Regions from separate parts of the Azospirillum baldaniorum genome, predicted to be linked through region 1. Evidence: riboswitches for the same ligand, from Rfam matches in the RefSeq annotation. Region 1 holds a riboswitch; each other region holds the start of a gene.
The links. Region 1 has a riboswitch for thiamine pyrophosphate ahead of thiC (phosphomethylpyrimidine synthase ThiC). Riboswitches for the same ligand answer to the same signal wherever they lie in the genome.

Region 1 (4,729 bases):
CCATCGCCACGATGATCGAGACCTCGGGCTACGAGGCGACCTTCATGGCCTTCGGGCTGGGACAGGGGCTGGTGGTCTTCGCGCTCGCCTGGCTGCTGGTCGCCCCGCCGTCCGCTCCGCTCGCCCGCGGCGGCTTCGCCACCCCGCCCGCGCAGCGGCAATACACGCCGAGCCAGATGGTCCGCACGCCGGTCTTCTGGGTCATGTACGCCATGTTCGTGATGGTGGCCGGCGGCGGGCTGATGGCGACGGCCCAGCTCGGCCCGATCGCCCAGGATTTCGGGCTGGCCCACGCGCCGGTCAGCATCCTCGGCCTGACCCTGCCCGCCCTGACCTTCGCCCTGTCCATCGACCGGGTGCTGAACGGGCTGACGCGCCCCTTCTTCGGGTGGGTGTCCGACCACATCGGGCGCGAGAACACCATGTTCATCGCCTTCGCCATCGAGGCGGTGGGCATCGTCGCACTCAGCCTCTACGGCCGCGACCCGGTGGCCTTCGTGCTGCTGACCGGTCTGGTCTTCTTCGCCTGGGGCGAGATCTACAGCCTGTTCCCGGCCTGCTGTGCCGACACCTTCGGGTCGAAGTTCGCCGCCAGCAACGCCGGCCTGCTCTACACCGCCAAGGGCACGGCGGCGCTGCTGATCCCCTTCGCCAACATCATCGCCGACGCGACGGGAAGCTGGCACGCCGTCTTCCTACTGGCCGCCGCGGTCAACGCGCTGGCCGCCGTGCTGGCGCTGTTCGTCCTGCGCCCGATGCGGAATCGCATGGCCGCCGAATCGCTGGACGCGCGCAGCGGCCGGAGCGTGACGGCAACGCCCTGACGCTCTTTTCCCCGCTTGGGGAAGGAGCCGAAGCGAGGGGACGCCCGCGAGGGCGTCCCCTTTTCGATTCGGGAGGTCAGTCCGCCGCCTGCCCCTCCTCCAAATAAATCTCCCCGCCCTTGGCGCGGAAGCTCTCCGACATCTCGGCCATGCCGGAGTTGGCGTAGTCCCGCACCTCCTGCGTGATCTTCATCGAGCAGAACTTCGGCCCGCACATCGAACAGAAATGCGCGACCTTCGCCCCCTCCGCCGGCAAGGTCTGATCGTGGAAGCGCTCCGCCGTCTCAGGGTCGAGCGACAGGTGGAACTGGTCGCGCCAGCGGAACTCGAAGCGGGCGCGCGACAGGGCGTCGTCGCGTTCCTGGGCGCCGGGATGGCCCTTGGCGAGGTCAGCGGCGTGGGCGGCGATCTTGTAGGTGACCACGCCCACCTTGACGTCGTCGCGGTCCGGCAGCCCCAGATGCTCCTTCGGCGTGACGTAGCAGAGCATCGCCGTGCCGAACCAGCCGATCATGGCGGCGCCGATGGCGCTGGTGATGTGGTCGTAACCCGGCGCGATGTCCGTGGTCAGCGGCCCGAGCGTGTAGAAGGGCGCCTCGCCGCACAGCGCCAGCTGCTTGTCGACGTTGGCCTTGATCTTGTGCATGGGCACATGGCCCGGCCCCTCGATCATCACCTGCACATCGTGCTTCCAGGCGATCTTGGTCAGCTCGCCCAGCGTCTCCAGCTCGGCGAACTGGGCGGCGTCGTTGGCGTCGGCGATGGAACCGGGGCGCAAGCCGTCGCCCAGCGAGAAGGCGACGTCGTACGCCTTCATGATCTCGCAGATCTCCTCGAACCGCTCGTAGAGGAAGCTCTCGCGGTGGTGGGACAGGCACCATTTCGCCATGATCGAGCCGCCGCGCGACACGATGCCGGTGGTGCGCTTCGCGGTTAGCGGGATGTGCGCCAGACGGATGCCGGCGTGGATGGTGAAGTAATCCACCCCCTGCTCCGCCTGCTCGATCAGCGTGTCGCGGAAGATCTCCCAGGTCAGGTCCTCGGCCTTGCCGCCCACCTTCTCCAGCGCCTGATAGATCGGCACGGTGCCGATGGGGACCGGGCTGTTGCGCAGGATCCATTCACGGGTGGTGTGGATGTTGCGGCCGGTGGACAGGTCCATCACGGTGTCGGCGCCCCAGCGGATCGACCAGACCATCTTGTCGACCTCCTCCCCCACCGAGGACGCGACGGCGGAGTTGCCGATGTTCGCGTTGATCTTGGTGAGGAAGTTGCGGCCGATGATCATCGGCTCCGATTCGGGGTGGTTGATGTTGGACGGGATGATCGCCCGCCCGCGCGCCACTTCGTCGCGGACGAACTCCGGCGTCACATGGTCGGGGATGGAGGCGCCGAAATCGTCACCATCCCGCGCCGCCGCCTCGGCCAGCCGCTGGCGGCCCAGATTTTCGCGGACGGCGATGTACTCCATCTCCGGCGTGACGATGCCGGCGCGGGCGTAGGCCATCTGCGTGACCGTCCGGCCCGGCTTGCCGCGCAGCGGACGGCGCCCGGCGCGGTCGAAGACGGGCACGGCGCGCGTCTCGCCGACGCGCAGCCCGTCGTCCTCCGGACGGACCTCGCGGCCCTCATAGGCCTCGACGTCGCCGCGGGCCTCGATCCAGGAACGGCGCAGCTCCGCTAGGCCGCGGCGGATGTCGGTCTGCACCGCGGGATCGCTGTAGGGGCCGGAGGTGTCGTAGACGCGCACCGGCGGCTCGCCGCCGCCGACATGGATGTCGCGCATCGCCACGCGCAGGTCGGGGAAGCGCTCCCCGGCCACATGGACCTTGCTGGACGACGGCAGCGGGCCGGTCGTCACCGAGAAATGGTCGGACGGCGCGGCGTCTTTCGAAGCGGAGGGAAGAGTGTCGGGCATCTGCTGTGGATCTCCATCGCACATAGGATCGTTGGAGACCCGGGTGTGACGGAGCGGCAGAACGGACGACCGGAGCGGTCCCCATGGAGGGGTGCGCGATGGGGGTGCGCGTGACCGTGGCCCGTTTGTTCCTGTCCCTACGCCGGTACGACCCGGATCAGGTTCAAAGGGTTCGGCGCCTTACGGCATCATCTCAGCCCCGTGCTATGGGGCTCCCCTTGGAACGTCGCCATGCTGAACGATCCGCCCCACCCACGTCAATGCGATTCACAGCGCGATTCACGGCGAATCCCGCCCGATCAATGCGCTTGGCGCGTTTCTGGTATCCATTATCTGGTATACAAAATCCTATTGCGCAGCCTGAGCCGGGCCGCTATGCTGCATCACAACAACAAGAAGCAACATCCCCTCCCGAGTGCCCGGAGCCCGTCCCATGCTCGAATCCCAGATGATCGCCTTCGTCGCCCTGGCCGGACTGATGGGCCATGGCCTGACCCTGCTGATGCGGGAGGACGACGAGTGGAACGCCGATCCGCAGGACGAGCAGCCGGACGGTCTCTGGTCGTCGGACCGCTTCAACCAGTCCGGCGAGGGCCACAACCGTCCCTTCTTCCTGGAATGAAAGAAGGCCGCCGCGCGGGGTGCGCGCGGCGGCCGTCATTCGAGACAAGAAACCTGAAGCTTCGCGGGCCGATCAGTGGCCGGGCTGCACCGCCAGCCCACCCGCACCCTGCTGGGCGGCGAGTTCGGCGTTTCGGGCGTGATGCTTGCGCAACATGGGCCGCAGGACCGCGATGGCGCAGAAGGCCGCGATGAGGTCCATGGTGGCGCAGATGTAGAGCACGGTCGCCCAGGTGCCGGTGGCTTCCATCAGCAGGTTGCCCAGCGGGACCAGCAGGGCCGCGACGCCCTTGGCGCAGTACAGCACGCCGTAGATCTTCGCCGCATGCTTGGTGCCAAAGGTGTCCGCCGAAGTGGCGCTGAACAGGCTGTACACTTCGCCCCAGGCCAGGAACACCAGACCCGACAGGATCAGGAACATGATCGGGTCGTGGCCGAAGCGGCTGAGCATCAGGATGCCGAGGCCTTCGAAGGTGAAGGCGATGAACATGGTCGCTTCACGGCCGATGTGGTCGGAGACGAAGCCGAACAGCGGACGGGAGATGCCGTTCATCACGCGGTCGAGCATCAGCGCGAAGGGCAGAGCCGCCATGGTGATGCCGAACAGGCTGATCGGGGCTTCCTTCACGCCCAGATCGTGGGCGATCACGCCGAGCTGGGCCACCGCCATCAGACCGCCCGAGACGGTGCAGATGAACATGAGCATCATGACCCAGAAGACCGGCGTCTGCAGCGCTTCCTTGAGCGTGTAGTCGCGGCGGGACTGCAGAACCTTGGTCGAGGCCTTGACCTGATCCTTCTGCGGAGCGCGCAGGAAGAAGGCGGCGATGAGGATGATCGTGCCCTGCAGCAGGCCGAACCAGAAGAAGGTCGCCTGATAGCCCGAGGAGTGGATCATGTTGGCGATCGGCAGGATCGTCACGGCCGAGCCGGCGCCGTAGCCGCCCGCGGTCAGGCCGACGGCGAGGCCGCGCTTGTCCGGGAACCACTTCAGGGCGCTGTTGACGCAGGTGGCGTAGACGCAGCCGACGCCGATGCCGCCGATGGCCGAACCGACATAGAGCATGCCGAGCGAGCCGGCATAGCTGTCGATGATCCAGGAGAGGCCGGTCATCACGCCGCCGAAGGCGACGATGGCGCGGGGGCCGTAGCGGTCGATGAAGTAGCCTTCGATGGGGGTCAGCCAGGTCTGGACGACGACGAAGACGGTGAAGGCGGTCTGGATCGAAGCGCGGGTCCAGCCATGGGTGGCCTGGATTTCCGGCACGAAGAGCGTCCAGGCATACTGGATGTTGGCCGCGGCCACCATGCAGACGATGCCGACGACGATCTGCATCCAGCGCGCGCCTTCGGAAATGGGCGCCTG
Region 2 (4,729 bases), on a different contig from region 1:
CCATCGAGACGGTGCTGGGCCGCCCGGCGGCGCAGGTGGTGTCCCCCGGCACCTACGACCAGAAGCACATCGCGCGGGTCGGGCATCTCAAGGACTGCATCGCCTACGGCCCCGGCATCCTCGACCTCGCCCACCAGCCAGACGAGTATGTGGGCATCGATGACATGGTCCATTCCGCCCAGGTGATGGCGATGGCCGCCCTGTCTTTGCTGCGGCGGGAGGTGTAGGGGAAAGAGCGCCGGCTACTTCCAGGTGACCCGGCCGCCGACCTCCTCGGCGATGAAGTCCGCCCAGCGTTCGCGTTCGCCCAGGAGGTTCGCCGGGAAATAGTCGTTCAGCTCCACGGACTGCCAGCGGTAGCCGGGACGGTGGAAGAGGTCGCTGCCCTCCGCGAGGAAGCGGGGCACGTCGATGCCGTCGAGGATGTCGTCGCGGTTCAGCTCCTGGTGCGAGAAGCTCTGGATCTTGTGCCGGATGGCGTCGTCGTCGCCGATGTAGGAGAAATGCCAGCCCGCGTGGGGCAGGATGTCCACGTAGGGCGGACGCGTCTCGGGGGTGTAGCGGTCCAGCGTGCCGCGGCTCTCCCGGATCTGCTGCGGCGTGGTCATCCGGGCCATCAGCCCGCGGACGGCGACGGGGAAGACCGAAAAGTTCTCGCCCTCCACGTTCATGAAATTGACCTTGAAGTAGAACAGCGGCACGCGGAACCCCGCGATCATCGCCGAACTGTCGCGCAGCGACGCGACCGAGCGGGCGCGCAAAATCTCGTCCACGTCTGAAACGATGACGATGTCGTCCGGCTCCACCTTGTCCAGCCCGAGCGCGATGGCGTTCCGCTGCGCCCGCTCGCGCACCCAGGGATTGTCGGTTTCCGGGAAGTCGGGGGCGACGACCAGCTTCACCTTGTCCAGGAAGGGCAGGAAGCGATCGCGCTCCTCCATGAAATGCAGCGGCTTGGGCGCGCCGGTGAAGGTCTGCTTGGCCTCGACGATCACGAACTGGTCGACCGTGTCGTACAGCTCGCGGAAGCGCAGCTCCAGAAGGTCGAGTTCGTTGTGGAAGGTGAAGCAGTCGTAGATCTTCGGCTGGCGTCGCTGCGGCGCGGCCACCGCCGGCCAGCGCGACCCCGGCGCCGCCGTCGTCTGCACCGCATCGGCCAGGGCCAGCACATAGTCCCGCTGCACGCCGCTCGTCCATTCGGTGATCTGGGAGCGCAGGAACGTCTCGTCCCGCCGCGCCACCAGCTTGCGGACCATGGAGGCGAAGGGGGCCTTGCGTCCGGACAGCGCGAGGCTGGTCATCAGGTCGGTGTAGTCGCGCCGGTCGAGAAGCGGGCCGTCCATCACCTCGATCCGTTCCTCCAGCGCGCGGTCCCCCAGCACCTTGCCGAAGTTGAACAGGCCGTGGAAGCCGAAGGCCGGTCCCGGCACCGGCGTGCGCTCGAAGGCGAAGCGGTCGGCCACGGCCTCCGGGGCGAAGCGGATGCCGGCCTTCTCCAGCGCCGGGCGCTCGGTCCGGCAGATGACGTGGTCCTCGGGGATGCCGGCTTCGAAGGGCAGGTCGCGCAGCCGGTCGAGCAGGGCGGCGGAGCGCAGGGAGAAGCCGCCGTTCCCCACCGTCATGCCGTCGTCGTACCAGCCCCAGCGGGCGCCGATGTAGTCGAAGGCGCGGAACTCCTCCGTCCATGCCTGTGGGTCGGCGACGAAGCCGTCCCACTGCGCGATCAGGACATGGCCCGTCGTCACCAGCCGGCGCAGGCGGACGTTGATCGTGTCCGAATAGTCGTCGATGTCGTTGATCGGGGCGATGCGGTGGAAATCGACGCCGGGGATCTTCGGATCGCGGTCGGACAGCAGCAGGACGCTGGAGAAGCGGCAGGCGGCGATGCTGTCCCGGATGGCCATCTCGACCAGGGCGTGGTTCGCCGTGTCGGCGAACACCAGCGTGCAGTCCTCGATCCTCACCATCCCGTTCCCCGTTCTGCCGCCGGCGTCGGCCGCCCGCGGGCGCGGATCCTATCACGGCGGTTGTGGGGCTGCCACGGGCGGAGCGCCGTGCGTCTCAGAGCCCGACCTCCTTGACGGGCGGGGGCCGGTCCCTTAGCTTGCGAATGTTCCCTGGGGGGCCTCGCTAGGAGGCTGAGACTCCGCCGGTCCGGCGCTTTCATCCGGACAACGCGGTGACCCATCGAACCTGATCCGGGTCATACCGGCGTAGGGACGGGACTGAAGGGCGGCACGGCGTACCCCCATTCCATCCAGACACCGCTTGTCCCGGCAACAGTTTGTTGGCGTTGCAAAAGGTGTGCGGACGTGACCGAAGCCCGACTTGTCGAAGAGCTGCTGGCCTTCATCGCCGCCGGAGAGGCGGACGAGGAGGCGTTCAACCGCATGGCGCTGGCCGTCTTCGCCCACCAGTTCGAGACCAACGCCCCCTACCGCCGCTTCGCCACCCAGCGGGCGCGCACCCTGCGCACGGTGAAGAGCTGGCGCGACGTGCCCGCCGTGCCGATCAGCGCCTTCAAGGACCTGACGCTGAGCGGCCGCCCGCCGGAGGAATGCCCGCACGTCTTCATGACCAGCGGCACCACCAAGGGCGTGCGGGGCAAGAGCCATCACCCGACGCTGGCGGTCTACGACCGCTCGATGACCGTCAACTTCCGCCGCCGCTTTATGGGTGAGCATGATCGGCTGCGCATGGGCATCCTGTTCCCGACCGAGCAGGCGATGCCCAACTCCTCGCTCGCCCATTATCTGGCGCTGGCCAAGAGCGAATTCGGGACGGCGGAGAGCCGGTATTTCGTCTCCGACGCCGGGCTGGACGTGGACGGGGCCATCGCCGAGCTGTCCCGTGCCGAGGCCACCGGCGAACCCTACGCCCTGCTGGGGGCGAGCTTCAGCGTCGTGCATCTGATGGACGCGCTGGCCGAGCGGGGGCGGAGCTTCGCCCTGCCGGCGGGCAGCCGCATCCTCGACACCGGCGGCTTCAAGGGCCAGTCGCGCGAGATGGCGGCGGAGGAGTTCTACAGCCGCCTGTCCGCGACCTTCGGTGTGCCGCGCCGGCTGTGCATCAACATGTACGGCATGACCGAGCTGAGCACCCAGTTCTACGACGACGGCAACGAGGCCTGCCCGTCGGTGAAGTCCGGCCCGCACTGGATCCGCAGCCGGGTCATCAACCCGCTGACCGGGCAGGAGGTGCCGCGCGGCAGCGTCGGCGTGCTCGTCCATCACGATCTGGCCCATTTCAACTGCGCGTCGGCCATCCTGACCGAGGATGCGGGGGTGGAGGTGGACGGCGGCTTCCAGCTTCTCGGCCGGGCCGACGGGGCGGACGCCAAGGGCTGCTCCATGGCGGTCGAGGACTTCCTCAAAGCGGCACGGGCTTCCTGATGGAGCGCGCCGGGCATTTGCCGGGGCTGTCCGCCGACGCGGTGGACTGGCGGACGCTGACCTTCCGGCGCGGCGCCGAGACGCTCGACGTGGCGGTGCCGGTGCTGACCGAGCCACAGGTCGCTGAATTGGCAACGCGGGTGCGGACGAACGCGCGGACTTACCTGAGACGCCGCACCGTCGCGGAGATCGCCGCCACCATCGACCGCGCCGTCGCCCGGCTGCTCGACCGCGACGACCCGTGGCGGCGGAAGGCGGAACGGCTGCTGCCGCTGGTCACCGGCTACGACGCCGAGATGGTCCGGCTGGGGCTGACCGGCTATCTGAAGACCTTCCGCGGGCCGGAGCTGCGGAAATTCATCGCCGAGGATTTCGCCAACCCGGCGGTGCTCGACGATTTCCAGCCGATGCCCAAGGGCGGCTTCGCCCGCGCCTTCGGGCCGGAACTGCTGCTGCATGTCTGGGCGGGCAACGTGCCGGGCCTGCCGCTGTGGAGCCTGATCTCCGGCCTGCTGGTGAAGGCCGGCACGGTCGGCAAGCTGCCGAGCGCCGAGCCGCTGTTCGCCGGCTGGTTCGCGCAAATCCTGGGGGAGATCGACCCGGAGCTGGCCGATTGCATCGCCATCGTCTGGTGGAAGGGCGGCGACGAGGCGGCGGAGCGCGCGTGGCTGGGCCGCGCCGACACGGTGGTCGCCTATGGCGGCAACGACGCGCTGGAGGCCATCCGGGCGCGGGTGCCGATCACCGCGCGCTTCCTGCCCTACGGCCACAAGATCAGCTTCGGCATGGTCGCCCGCTCCGCGCTCGACGCCGGGAAGGCGGGGGCGGTGGCGCGGCAGGCGGCCTACGACGTGGCGCGCTACGACCAGCAGGGCTGCTACTCGCCCCAGACCTTTTTCGTGGAGCGCGCCGGGCGGGTGTCGCCGCGGGAGTTCGCCGGCTATCTGGCGCACGAGCTCGACGCGCTGGGCAGCAAATTCCCGCGCCGTCCCCTGTCGATGAGCGAGGCGGGAAGCGTCGCGTCCTGGCGCAACGCGGAAGAGACGAAGGGCTTTGCCGACCCCAGCCGCGCCCTGCTGGGCGATCCGGCGGGAAGCTGGGCCGTCGCCTACACCGACGCGGCGGACGGCCTGAGCCCTTGCGGGCTGAACCGCACGGTGACGGTGGTGGCGGTGGACCGGCTGGCCGACGCGGTGCCGGGGCTGGCGCCCTACCGCGCCTTCCTCCAGACCGTGGGCATCGCCGCCGCGCCGGAGGAGCTGTTCGCGCTCGCCGGAGCGCTGGGGGCCGTGGGTGTGACGCGCCTCTGCGCGCTCGGCCGCATGACCGCGCCGGAG
Region 3 (4,729 bases), on a different contig from region 1:
GCGACGCCGTGGAAACTGACCCAACGGCGCACGCGCACGCCGATCGCGGCAATCTTGTCCTCCTGGCCGGGCGCGCCGCCGTAGGGCTGCTTGTCCACCCAGATGCCGACGCGGCCCTCCCGCCGTTCGCCGCGGATGTTGAAGGCGGCCAGCGTGCGGATCAGCCACTCCTCAAGGTCGTGGACGAAGGCGCGGATGTCGGCGCCGCGCGTCTTCAGGTCCAGCATCACGTAGGCCACGCGCTGCCCGGGCCCGTGGTAGGTGAACTGCCCGCCGCGCCCGGCCTGATAGACGGGGAAGCGGCCCGGCTCCAGCAGGTCTTCCTCCCGCGCGCTGGTGCCGGCGGTGTAAAGGGGCGGATGCTCCAGCAGCCAGACCAGCTCCGGCGCGGCGCCGGCGCGGATGGCCTCGACGCGCGCCTCCATTTCGGCCAGCGCGTCGGGGTAGGGGACGGGCGTGTCGCTGATGCGCCACTCCACCGCTCGCGCCGGGAGGGCATTGGCGGTGGCAGCGGCATCGGCGGCGGGCGGAATAGGGGCGGTGAGATCGGTCATGCCGATGTTATGAACTTTCTTTGGCAAAAACGCGAGACACCGCTTGATCGGGCGATGGGGATCTGCTATTCCCCCGCTCCACCCGATGAGGGGAGCACTTCCCTCCTCGGTTCTACCAGCCTTGTGCGGTCGTGGCGGAATTGGTAGACGCGCAGCGTTGAGGTCGCTGTGGCAGAGATGCCGTGGAAGTTCGAGTCTTCTCGACCGCACCATCCCCCGGAAACGGGGGGTTCAGGCAAACAAACGAAAAGCCCGCCGGTCCATCGGACCACAGCGGGCTTTTTCGTTTTCAGACTTCCGTTTCCAGGCCGCCACGATCAGGACCATCCTCTCGGAGCCCTCGTCCTCAGCGGAACTCCACATACTGGTCGAGCGCCACGCGGCGCATGGTCTGCACAATGTAAGGTTGTGCATTGTGCACCGTCACCAGCCCCTTCGCGTCGCGGCAGCGGTTGGCCAGGACGAACAGCATGCCGATCGCCGCGGAGTCCAGGAAGGTCATGTAGCGCAGGTCCAACCGCACCTCGGGCCGCGCGCCGATGTCCCAGTCCGCCAGCAGATCATGGAACTTGCGGCTGTCATCGTAGGTGAAACGCCCCGACAGCATGATCCCTTCCTGACCGTCGATGTCGGTGTAGGCGTACTCCATCGTCACATCCGTTGGCCGGTGGTGTCTGTTTTTCGCTGCCCGCGCGGGGTGAAAAGCCCCGTTGGCATTATGGGTGCACGAATTGCGCAGCCCACGCAAGCATTGCGCGAGAGGCCGGAGGCCAGGGAATGGCCCGCCGCGCTGGACAAAGCGGTGTCACACCTATATTCGGTGGGCGCCCCGGCGGGAACCCGCAAGGGCTCCCCACCAACCCGCAAACGCCGGTGCGCCATGGTCGGCCGATCGCAGGACCATGCCGTCACGCCGCATTGCCATCGTACAGGGAGGGTGCCGCCATGCACACCGACCGCCAGGAACCGGATCGTATCCAGGACGATGTGCCGCACCCGGCCGAACGCCCCGCCCCGCCCCGCGAGGACGGCGAGGAGGAGCGCGCCTATGGTGTTGAGCCGGAGTTCGTGGAGGAGATCGTCGAACGGCTGCACGCCGGACGGCGCGACGATCTGCGCGCGGAGGTGGACAAGCTTCACCCCGCCGACATCGCCGACCTGATCGAGCAGCTCGGTCACGATGACCGGGAGGCGCTGATCGGTGTCCTGCGTCCCGACTTCGACGGCGAGGTGCTGAGCTACCTCAACCCCGATCTCCGCGAAGAGATCGTCGAGCTGTTCGAACCGAAGGAGCTGGCCGCCGCCGTCGCGGAGCTGGACACCGACGACGCCGTCGACGTCATCGAGGACCTGGACGAGGACACCCGGCGCGAGGTGCTGGAGAATCTGCCGGCCGCCGACCGCGCGCTGGTCCAGGAGAACCTGACCTACGACGAATACACCGCCGGCCGCCTGATGCAGCGCGATCTGGTGGCGGTGCCGCAGTTCTGGACGGTGGGCAAGACCATCGATTACGTCCGTGCCGCCACCGACGAGCTGCCGGAGGACTTCTACGATATCTTCGTCGTCGATCCGATGCACCGGGTGGTCGGCGCGGTGCCGCTGTCGCGCCTGCTGCGCCAGAAGCGGTCGATCCGCATTGCCGATCTGGTGACGGAGGAGGTGGACACCATCCCCGCCACCATGGATCAGGAGGAGGTGGCGAACCTGTTCCGCCAATACGCCCTGGTCTCCGCCCCTGTGGTGGATGCCGGCGGGCGGTTGATCGGCGTCATCACCGTCGACGACGTGGTCCACATCATCGACGAGGAAGCCGAAGACGACATCGGCAAGCTGGGCGGCGTCGGCGACACCTCGATCTACCGCTCGGTTCTGGAGACCTCGCGCTCGCGCATTTCCTGGCTGGGCGTGAATCTGTTCACCGCCTTCGCCGCGGCGGGCGTCATCTCGCTGTTCGAGGCGACCATCGAACAGATCGTGGCGCTGGCCGTGCTGATGCCGATCACCGCCTCGATGGGCGGCAACGCCGGGACCCAGACCCTGACCGTAGCGGTGCGCGCCCTGGCGACGCGCGAGCTGTCGTCCTCCAACGCGCCCCGCGTGGTGGGGAAGGAGGTTCTGGTCGGGCTGCTCAACGGCGCCGTCTTCGCCACGCTGGTGGGGGCCATCGCCGCGACGTGGTTCGAGCCGATGATCGGCCTGGTCATCGGCTGCGCCATGGTCATCAACCTGTTCGTCGCCGGCCTGTGCGGCGTGCTGATTCCCATCGGGCTGGACCGGCTGGGCGTCGATCCGGCGGTGGCGAGTTCGGTCTTCCTGACCACCATGACCGATGTCATCGGCTTCCTGTCCTTCCTGGGGCTGGCGTCGCTTTTGTTGTTGTGACCAACGAAAAGGGGCTTGCCAAAGGCGGCTCTCTTCCGGATGATCCGGGCATTGGCTGGGGTGCCGTGCGGGATGCGCTCACGCGGCTGAGATCACACCCATCGAACCTGTCTGGATAATGCCAGCGAAGGGAGCCGCCGCATGGTATCCGCGCCCTTATCTCATTCTGATTCCGCTCTTTCCGTTTCTGGAGGGCCCTCCATCGCCGTGATCGGCGCCGGGGTGATCGGCCTGTCCATCGCCTGGAGGCTGGCCGCCGCCGGCTGCCGGGTCGAGGTCTTCGACCGCGGCGCTGCCGGCCGGGGCGCCAGCCACGCCGCGGGCGGCATGCTCGCCGCTTGTGTCGAGACCGAACCCGGCGAAGAGAGCCTTCTGCCGCTGACCCGCGCATCGCAGGACCTGTGGCCCGCCTTCGCGGCGGAGTTGGAGGCCGCTTCCGGCATGGCGGTGGACCTGCGCGGCGAAGGCACGATGGTCATCGCGCTGAACGCCGACGACGCGGCCAAGGTGCGCTTCCTGCACGATTTCCAGACCAGGCTCGGCCTGCCGGTGGAATGGCTGAGCGGGGCGGAGGTGCGGCGGCGCGAGCCCTATCTCCAGCCGGGCGTCGCCGGCGCGCTGTTTTGCGCAGGCGACCATCAGGTCGACAACCGCAAGGTCGCCACCGCCCTGCACGCCGCCGCCCTGCGGGCCGGCGCCGTGGTGCACGAATACGCTGAGGTGTCCCGCATCGAAGTCCGCGGTGGTCGGGCGGTCGGTATCCAGGTCGAGGACCGTCTGGTCGAGGCCGATCAAGTGGTTCTGGCCGCCGGGGCGTGGTCGGGCTGGATCGACGGGTTGTCTCCGGCGGTGCGGCCGCCCGTGCGCCCGGTGAAGGGACAGATGCTCTGCCTGCGCATGGACGCCCGCCTGCCGTTGCTGCGCCATGTGGTGTGGACCCCCGGCACCTACCTGATCCCGCGGCTGGACGGGCGGCTGCTCGTCGGCGCCACGACGGAGGAGCGCGGGTTCGACGACCGGCTGACCGCCGGGGGCCAGTTCGCCCTGCTGGAGGGGGCATGGCGCGCCCTGCCGGGCATCGCCGAGCTGCCCATCGAGGAGGCATGGGCCGGCTTCCGCCCGGGCACCCGCGACGACGCCCCGATCCTCGGCCTCTCGGAGGTCGAGGGGCTGGTCTACGCCACCGGGCACCACCGCAACGGCATCCTGCTGACCCCGGTCACCGCGGATTCGGTGGCGCGTCTGGTCCTGACCGGGGAGGCCGATCCGGTGATCCGCCCCTTCGCGCTCGACCGCTTCGCCCAGCCGAAGGGGGCCGCGGCATGAGCGCCCGCATCCGTGTCAACGGGCGGGAGGAGGACCTCGCCGCCCCCACCGTCGCCGCCCTGCTGGCCGGGCGGGGAATCGCCGCGGGCACCCGCGGGGTCGCGGTCGCCCTCAACGGCGCCGTCCTGCCGTCCCGCCGCTGGGACGAGACGCCCCTGTCCGCGGGCGACGCCCTGGAGATCATCCGTCCCGTGCAGGGCGGCTGAAATTCTCACCCGCCGGAGCGCGGGTCCGACATCCAAGGAAACACCCATGAACGACACGCTCACCATAGCGGGCCGTGAGTTCCGCTCGCGCCTGTTTCTCGGCACCGCCGGTTATCCGAACCAGCAGGTCATGCTGGACGCGCTGGAGGCCAGCGGCAGCGAACTGGTCACGCTGGCCATCCGGCGCATCAGCCTGGACGGCTATTCGGAAAGCCTCGTCGACGTCATCGGCGACCGCGCCGGGCTGCTGCCCAACAC
Region 4 (4,729 bases), 270 kb from region 1:
GGCAGGTGGAGCAGCAGCACCGCCCCCAGGATCGCCCCGGCCACCCGCCCCCGCCCGCCGACCACGGCGATGGTCAGGACGGAGACCATGACGGGGAACTCCAGCACCTCCGGCGAGACGACGCGCTGGGTGTGCACGGCCAAGGCGCCTGCCGCTCCGGCATAGACGGCGCTCAGCGCGAAGGCGGCCAGGCGCAGCCCGCCGACGTCCAGACCCAGCGTGCCGGCGGCCAGCGGGTCGTCGCGCACCAGCGTCAGCGCCCGCCCCCAGCGCCCGTGCGCCAATCTCCAGGCGAGCAAACCGCCCAGCGCCACGAAGCTCCAAACCACCGCCGCCAGCGGCAGACCGCGCGGCACCGCCCAGCCGAACAGGACGATGCCCGGCACCCCCGGCAATCCGTTGGCGCCACCGGTCAGGCCGGGGCTGTTGACCGCCAGCAGATGGACGACTTGCGCGATGCCCAGCGTCGCCAGCGCGAAGTAATGGGATTCCAGCCGCAGCACCGGCAGTCCGACCAGCAGGGCCAGCAGCAGCGGCACCAGCAGCGAGACCGGGAAGGTCGCCGCGAAGCCAAGCCCCCACTGGCTGCCCAGGATGCCGGTGGCGTAGGCCCCGATTCCGAAGAAAGCGCCATGGGCCAGCGACAGCGCCCCGCCCAGCCCGAAGACGATCTGGAAGCCGATGGCGGCCAGCGCGTACACCCCCGCCACGGTCAGCACGCGCAGCCCGTAAGGCGACGCGTACAGCAGCGCGTACGCCACCAGCACCGCAAGCATCATTCCCTCCCCCGCCCAGCGGGGGAGGGTCAGGGTGGGGGCCAGCGCCCGCAACTTGCGCACGCCCTTACGCACGGCGCCGCGCCGCCTCCCCGAACAGCCCCTGCGGACGGGCGACTAGGATGACCAGCAGCGTGGCGTAGAGCAGCCCCAGCGCCACCGGATAGGACAGCACCGACGACACCCCCACCTCGAACAGCGCGATCAGCAGCGCGCCGGCCACCGCTCCGGGGACCGAGCCCCAGCCGCCGATGGTCACGGCGATGTAGGCCTTGAGGATCAGATCGCCGCCCGCCGTCGGCGTGACGAAGTAGCGGTTGGCGAGCAGCAGCCCCGCCGCCCCGGCGAAGGCGGTGCCCAGCGCGAAGGTGATCAGGATCATCGCCGTCACCGGCACGCCACAGGCCCGCGCCATCTCGGGGTCCTGCGCCGTGGCGCGCAGGCGGCGGCCGAGCTGGGTCCGCCCGAACAGCCATTGCTGCCCGGCGATCAGCAGAGCGGCGACGGCGATGATCGCCAGCGACTGCTCCGCCACCACCAGCCCGCCGAGGTCCAACGTCCCCCCGCTCAGCAGCGGCGGGGCCGCCCGCGGTTCCGGTCCGAACAGGACGGAGGCGCCGTTCTGCAGGATGATGCCCGCCGCGATCGTGCTGATGAAGACCGCCACCGGCGGGCGGCGGCGCAGCGGAAGATAGGCCGCCGCCGCCAGCAGCAACCCAAGCCCGGCCATCAGCACCAGCACCACCGGCAGCAGAAGCAGTCCGGGCAGCGGCAGATACCCCGGCAGATGCGGCGCCAGCGCCACGCCGAGCAGACCGCCGGCCATCACGAGATCGCCCTGCGCAAAATTCACCGCCGCGGTGGCGTTCAGCACCAGCACGAAGCCGAGCGCGACCAGCGCGTAGGCCGCACCCAGGGCGAGGCCGTTGACGAGAAGCTGCAGGGTGATCAAGGCTTGCTCACTTCACCATGCCGGTCACCACGCCGGTCAGGTTGTCGTAGCGCTTGGCGATCGCCGGCACGCGCGAGGCGCCGTCGTAGCAGACGATCACCGCGGAATGCGCCATGTTGCCCTTGCCGTCCGATTTGTAGGTCATGGCGAGGCCCTGGTGAGTCCCGCCGGACAGGGCCTTGCGCACCGCTTCCGCGTTGTCCGCACCGCCCTGCACCGCCGCCAGCACCATGCGGATGCCGTCATACTGGCCGAGCGCGAAGGCGTCCGGCTCCGCGTTGAAGGCGGCGCGGTAGGCGGCGGTGAAGGCCTCCACCTCCGGGCTGCCGCCGGAGATCGGCGAGGCCGCCGTCTCGGCGCAGACGCCCTTCAGCTCGGCCGGTTCCAGAAGCGCCGCCGTGCTCGGCTGGTGCATGGCGGAGCCGGCGACGATCGGCACCGCCACCCCGTTGGCCGCCGCCTGCCGGATGAACAGGGCGGTCGGGCCGGAATGCAGATGCAGCACCAGCACGTCGGGCTTGGCGGCCAGCGCCTTGGTCAGGACGGGCAGCAGATCCTTGGCGGCGGGGTCCACGCCCTCCTCGAACACCGGCTCGACGCCGAGCTTCTTGAAGGCCTGCTCCAGATGGGCCTTGCCGCTCTGCCCGTAGGCCGTCGTCTGGTAGATCACCGCCGGGCGCTTCTTGCCCAATTCCTCCGCCACGTAGCGGGCATGGGCCTCCTTGGTCACCGCGTCGCCGGGGAAGAAGCGGAAGACCCAGGGGTTGCCCTGCTCGGTGATGCTTGCCGTACCCGACACGGTGACCAGCGGAATTTTGTAGTCCTGGGCCAGCGGCAGCATCGCCAGCATCTGCGTGCCCAGCATGCTGGCCGCCACCGCGGTGACCTTGCCGCCCGCCGCACGCTCCAGCGCCGTGACCGCGGCCTCCGGAGAGGTGCCGGTGTCGATCACCTCCGACCGCACCGCCACACCCGCGGGCGCGTCCTTCAGCGCCAGGACCGCGCCGTTGCGCTGGCTCGTGCCCTCCAGCGACAGGAAGCCGGTCAGCGGCACCAGCACGGGGACCGACGCCTCGCCCGCCCGCGCCGCGCCCGGGAGGAGCGACGCCGAAAAGACCGCCGAAATGGCCGTTGCCGAGAGGATGGAAAGGAAGCGCCGCATGGATGTGTCTCCTCCTGCCCGGCGAAGAACCGCGCGAGGACGAGGAGGCCAGGGAAGTAGCGGCGGCACAGCCTCGAACGCTTGGCTCCCTTCGCTGGCATGACCCAGATCAGGTTCGATGGGTGTGGTCTCAGCCCGCCTTGCGGCAGGCACCCCAGCCGTTCGTGTGCACAGTGTGAGCCCGGCGCGCGGCTGTCAAGCGGCGGCCCGGCGCCTTTTCACAATTTCGCAACGCAACAGACACCGGAGAGTCGTGCTTCCCGTGGTTCCTTCCGCCGCCCCCGGCCCGCGCCGGACCGTCGCCCCAACCGGAAGTCGCCCCGAAGCATGCGGCCCACCCCGTCGCACAGCACCGTCACCCTCAACCCCTTCGCCACGGCGCAAGGCGGATGCGAGTTGCGCGCCGTCCTGTCAGGGCGGATCGACCACGCCGCCCTGCCCGGCCTGACGCCCCTGCTCCGCCGCGTCGCGGAGGCACGGGCGCTGACCCTGCGCGTCGATCTGGGACGGGTGGAGTTCCTCGATTCCTGCGGCATCGGCATTCTGCTGGCGCTGCGCAACGCGGTGCTCGACTGCGGCGGCGCTATCGCCTTCGAGAATCACCCGCCGCGGATCCGGCGCGTGCTGGAGCGCAGCCGGATCATCGCCCTGACGGCCTCCCCGCACGCCGTCGACGGCGGGTTGACGCTTCCCGCCGCCGCCTGACCCGTCAGTCGCCGCGGCGCAGCGTTTCCCGATAGAGGATGTAGAGCCCGCTGGCGATGATGATCCCGGCACCGGCCAGGACCGTGGGAGTCGGCACGTCGCCGAAGACCAGGAAGCCGAGCAAGGTCGCCCAGATCATCCCCGTGTATTCGAAGGGCGCCACCACCGCGGCACGGCCCAGGCGGAAGGCCTGGGTCATCAGCACCTGCGCCGCGCCGCCCAGCGTGCCGACCAGAAGCATCAGCCCGAGGTCGAACCCGCCCGGCTGCACCCAGTCGGGAATCGCCGCCACGCCACTCACCACCGTGGTGGTCAGCAGCAGATAAACGACAATGGCGGTGTTGCTCTCCGTCCGCGACAGGCCACGCACCGCGATCATCGCCAGCGCATAGAAGAAGGCCGCAGCCACGCCGACGACAATCGGCAGGAGCGGTGCGTCGGCCTCCGGGCGGGCCATCACCACCACGCCGCCGAAGCCGACCAGCACCGCCGCCCAGCGCCGCCAGCCCACCGGCTCGCCGAGCAGCGGCATCGACAGCGCCGTGATGAACAGCGGCCCGGCGAAGCTCAGCACATAGACCTCGGCCAGCGGCAGATGCTTGAAGGCGTAGAAGAAGCAGCCCATCGACAGCAACCCGGCCAGCGAACGGAAGACGTGGGCGACCGGGCGCCGCGTGCGCATCCCACCCCAGCCGCCGCGCGCCACCGAAATGCCGCCGACCAGCACCACCGCCACCAACGACCGCGCGAACATGAGCTGCGCCACCGGATAGCCGCTGCTCAAGTATTTGATGAGCGTGTCCATGCCCGCGAACAGGAAGATGGCCAGCACGAAGCAGCCGATGGCACGGCGGGTGTCGTCGCTGGCGGCAGCGGCGGGAAGAGCGGCGGCTTGGGTCATGATTGCACAGTATATGAGCAGCCCGGACGCTGCCCAATGCCGCAACCGCAGGTCTGGCCCGCGCCGCATCGCCTGGAGAGTGCGTCGGCGATTCACGCTTCGTGAATCGCCGGGCGGACGTTTGGCGAAGCGACCCCGGCCTTTCGCGGATCGGCGCTGGCCCCGGCCGATGCGGTGGACAGTCTGGCGGGCGTCACCACCGCAAGGGTCCACCATGCTCCTGTCAAAGCCGA

Region 2: another riboswitch for thiamine pyrophosphate. It lies ahead of Sp245p_RS20060 (LuxE/PaaK family acyltransferase); the one in region 1 lies ahead of thiC (phosphomethylpyrimidine synthase ThiC).
Region 3: another riboswitch for thiamine pyrophosphate. It lies ahead of thiO (glycine oxidase ThiO); the one in region 1 lies ahead of thiC (phosphomethylpyrimidine synthase ThiC).
Region 4: another riboswitch for thiamine pyrophosphate. It lies ahead of Sp245p_RS10550 (ABC transporter substrate-binding protein); the one in region 1 lies ahead of thiC (phosphomethylpyrimidine synthase ThiC).

The regions. Positions count from the first base shown of each region.
Region 1 covers NZ_CP022253.1:1,950,793-1,955,521, forward strand. Annotated here, with positions in the region: gene oxlT (oxalate/formate MFS antiporter) at 1-824, shown strand, start outside; gene thiC (phosphomethylpyrimidine synthase ThiC) at 901-2,742, opposite strand; TPP riboswitch at 2,859-2,971, opposite strand; gene Sp245p_RS09245 (hypothetical protein) at 3,176-3,364, shown strand; gene oxlT (oxalate/formate MFS antiporter) at 3,437-4,699, opposite strand.
Region 2 covers NZ_CP022254.1:1,267,664-1,272,392, forward strand. Annotated here, with positions in the region: gene Sp245p_RS20050 (acetylornithine deacetylase/succinyl-diaminopimelate desuccinylase family protein) at 1-227, shown strand, start outside; gene Sp245p_RS20055 (DUF5672 family protein) at 243-1,967, opposite strand; TPP riboswitch at 2,109-2,238, shown strand; gene Sp245p_RS20060 (LuxE/PaaK family acyltransferase) at 2,313-3,392, shown strand; gene Sp245p_RS20065 (acyl-CoA reductase) at 3,392-4,729, shown strand, end outside.
Region 3 covers NZ_CP022262.1:618,829-623,557, reverse strand. Annotated here, with positions in the region: gene lipB (lipoyl(octanoyl) transferase LipB) at 1-554, opposite strand, end outside; tRNA gene Sp245p_RS34175 (tRNA-Leu) at 680-766, shown strand; gene Sp245p_RS34170 (STAS domain-containing protein) at 901-1,203, opposite strand; gene mgtE (magnesium transporter) at 1,500-2,939, shown strand; TPP riboswitch at 2,986-3,089, shown strand; gene thiO (glycine oxidase ThiO) at 3,081-4,265, shown strand; gene thiS (sulfur carrier protein ThiS) at 4,262-4,471, shown strand; gene thiG (thiazole synthase) at 4,518-4,729, shown strand, end outside.
Region 4 covers NZ_CP022253.1:2,217,580-2,222,308, forward strand. Annotated here, with positions in the region: gene Sp245p_RS10540 (branched-chain amino acid ABC transporter ATP-binding protein/permease) at 1-851, opposite strand, end outside; gene Sp245p_RS10545 (branched-chain amino acid ABC transporter permease) at 844-1,728, opposite strand; gene Sp245p_RS10550 (ABC transporter substrate-binding protein) at 1,736-2,890, opposite strand; TPP riboswitch at 2,960-3,057, opposite strand; gene Sp245p_RS10555 (STAS domain-containing protein) at 3,218-3,595, shown strand; gene Sp245p_RS10560 (DMT family transporter) at 3,600-4,496, opposite strand; gene Sp245p_RS10565 (phytoene desaturase family protein) at 4,711-4,729, shown strand, end outside.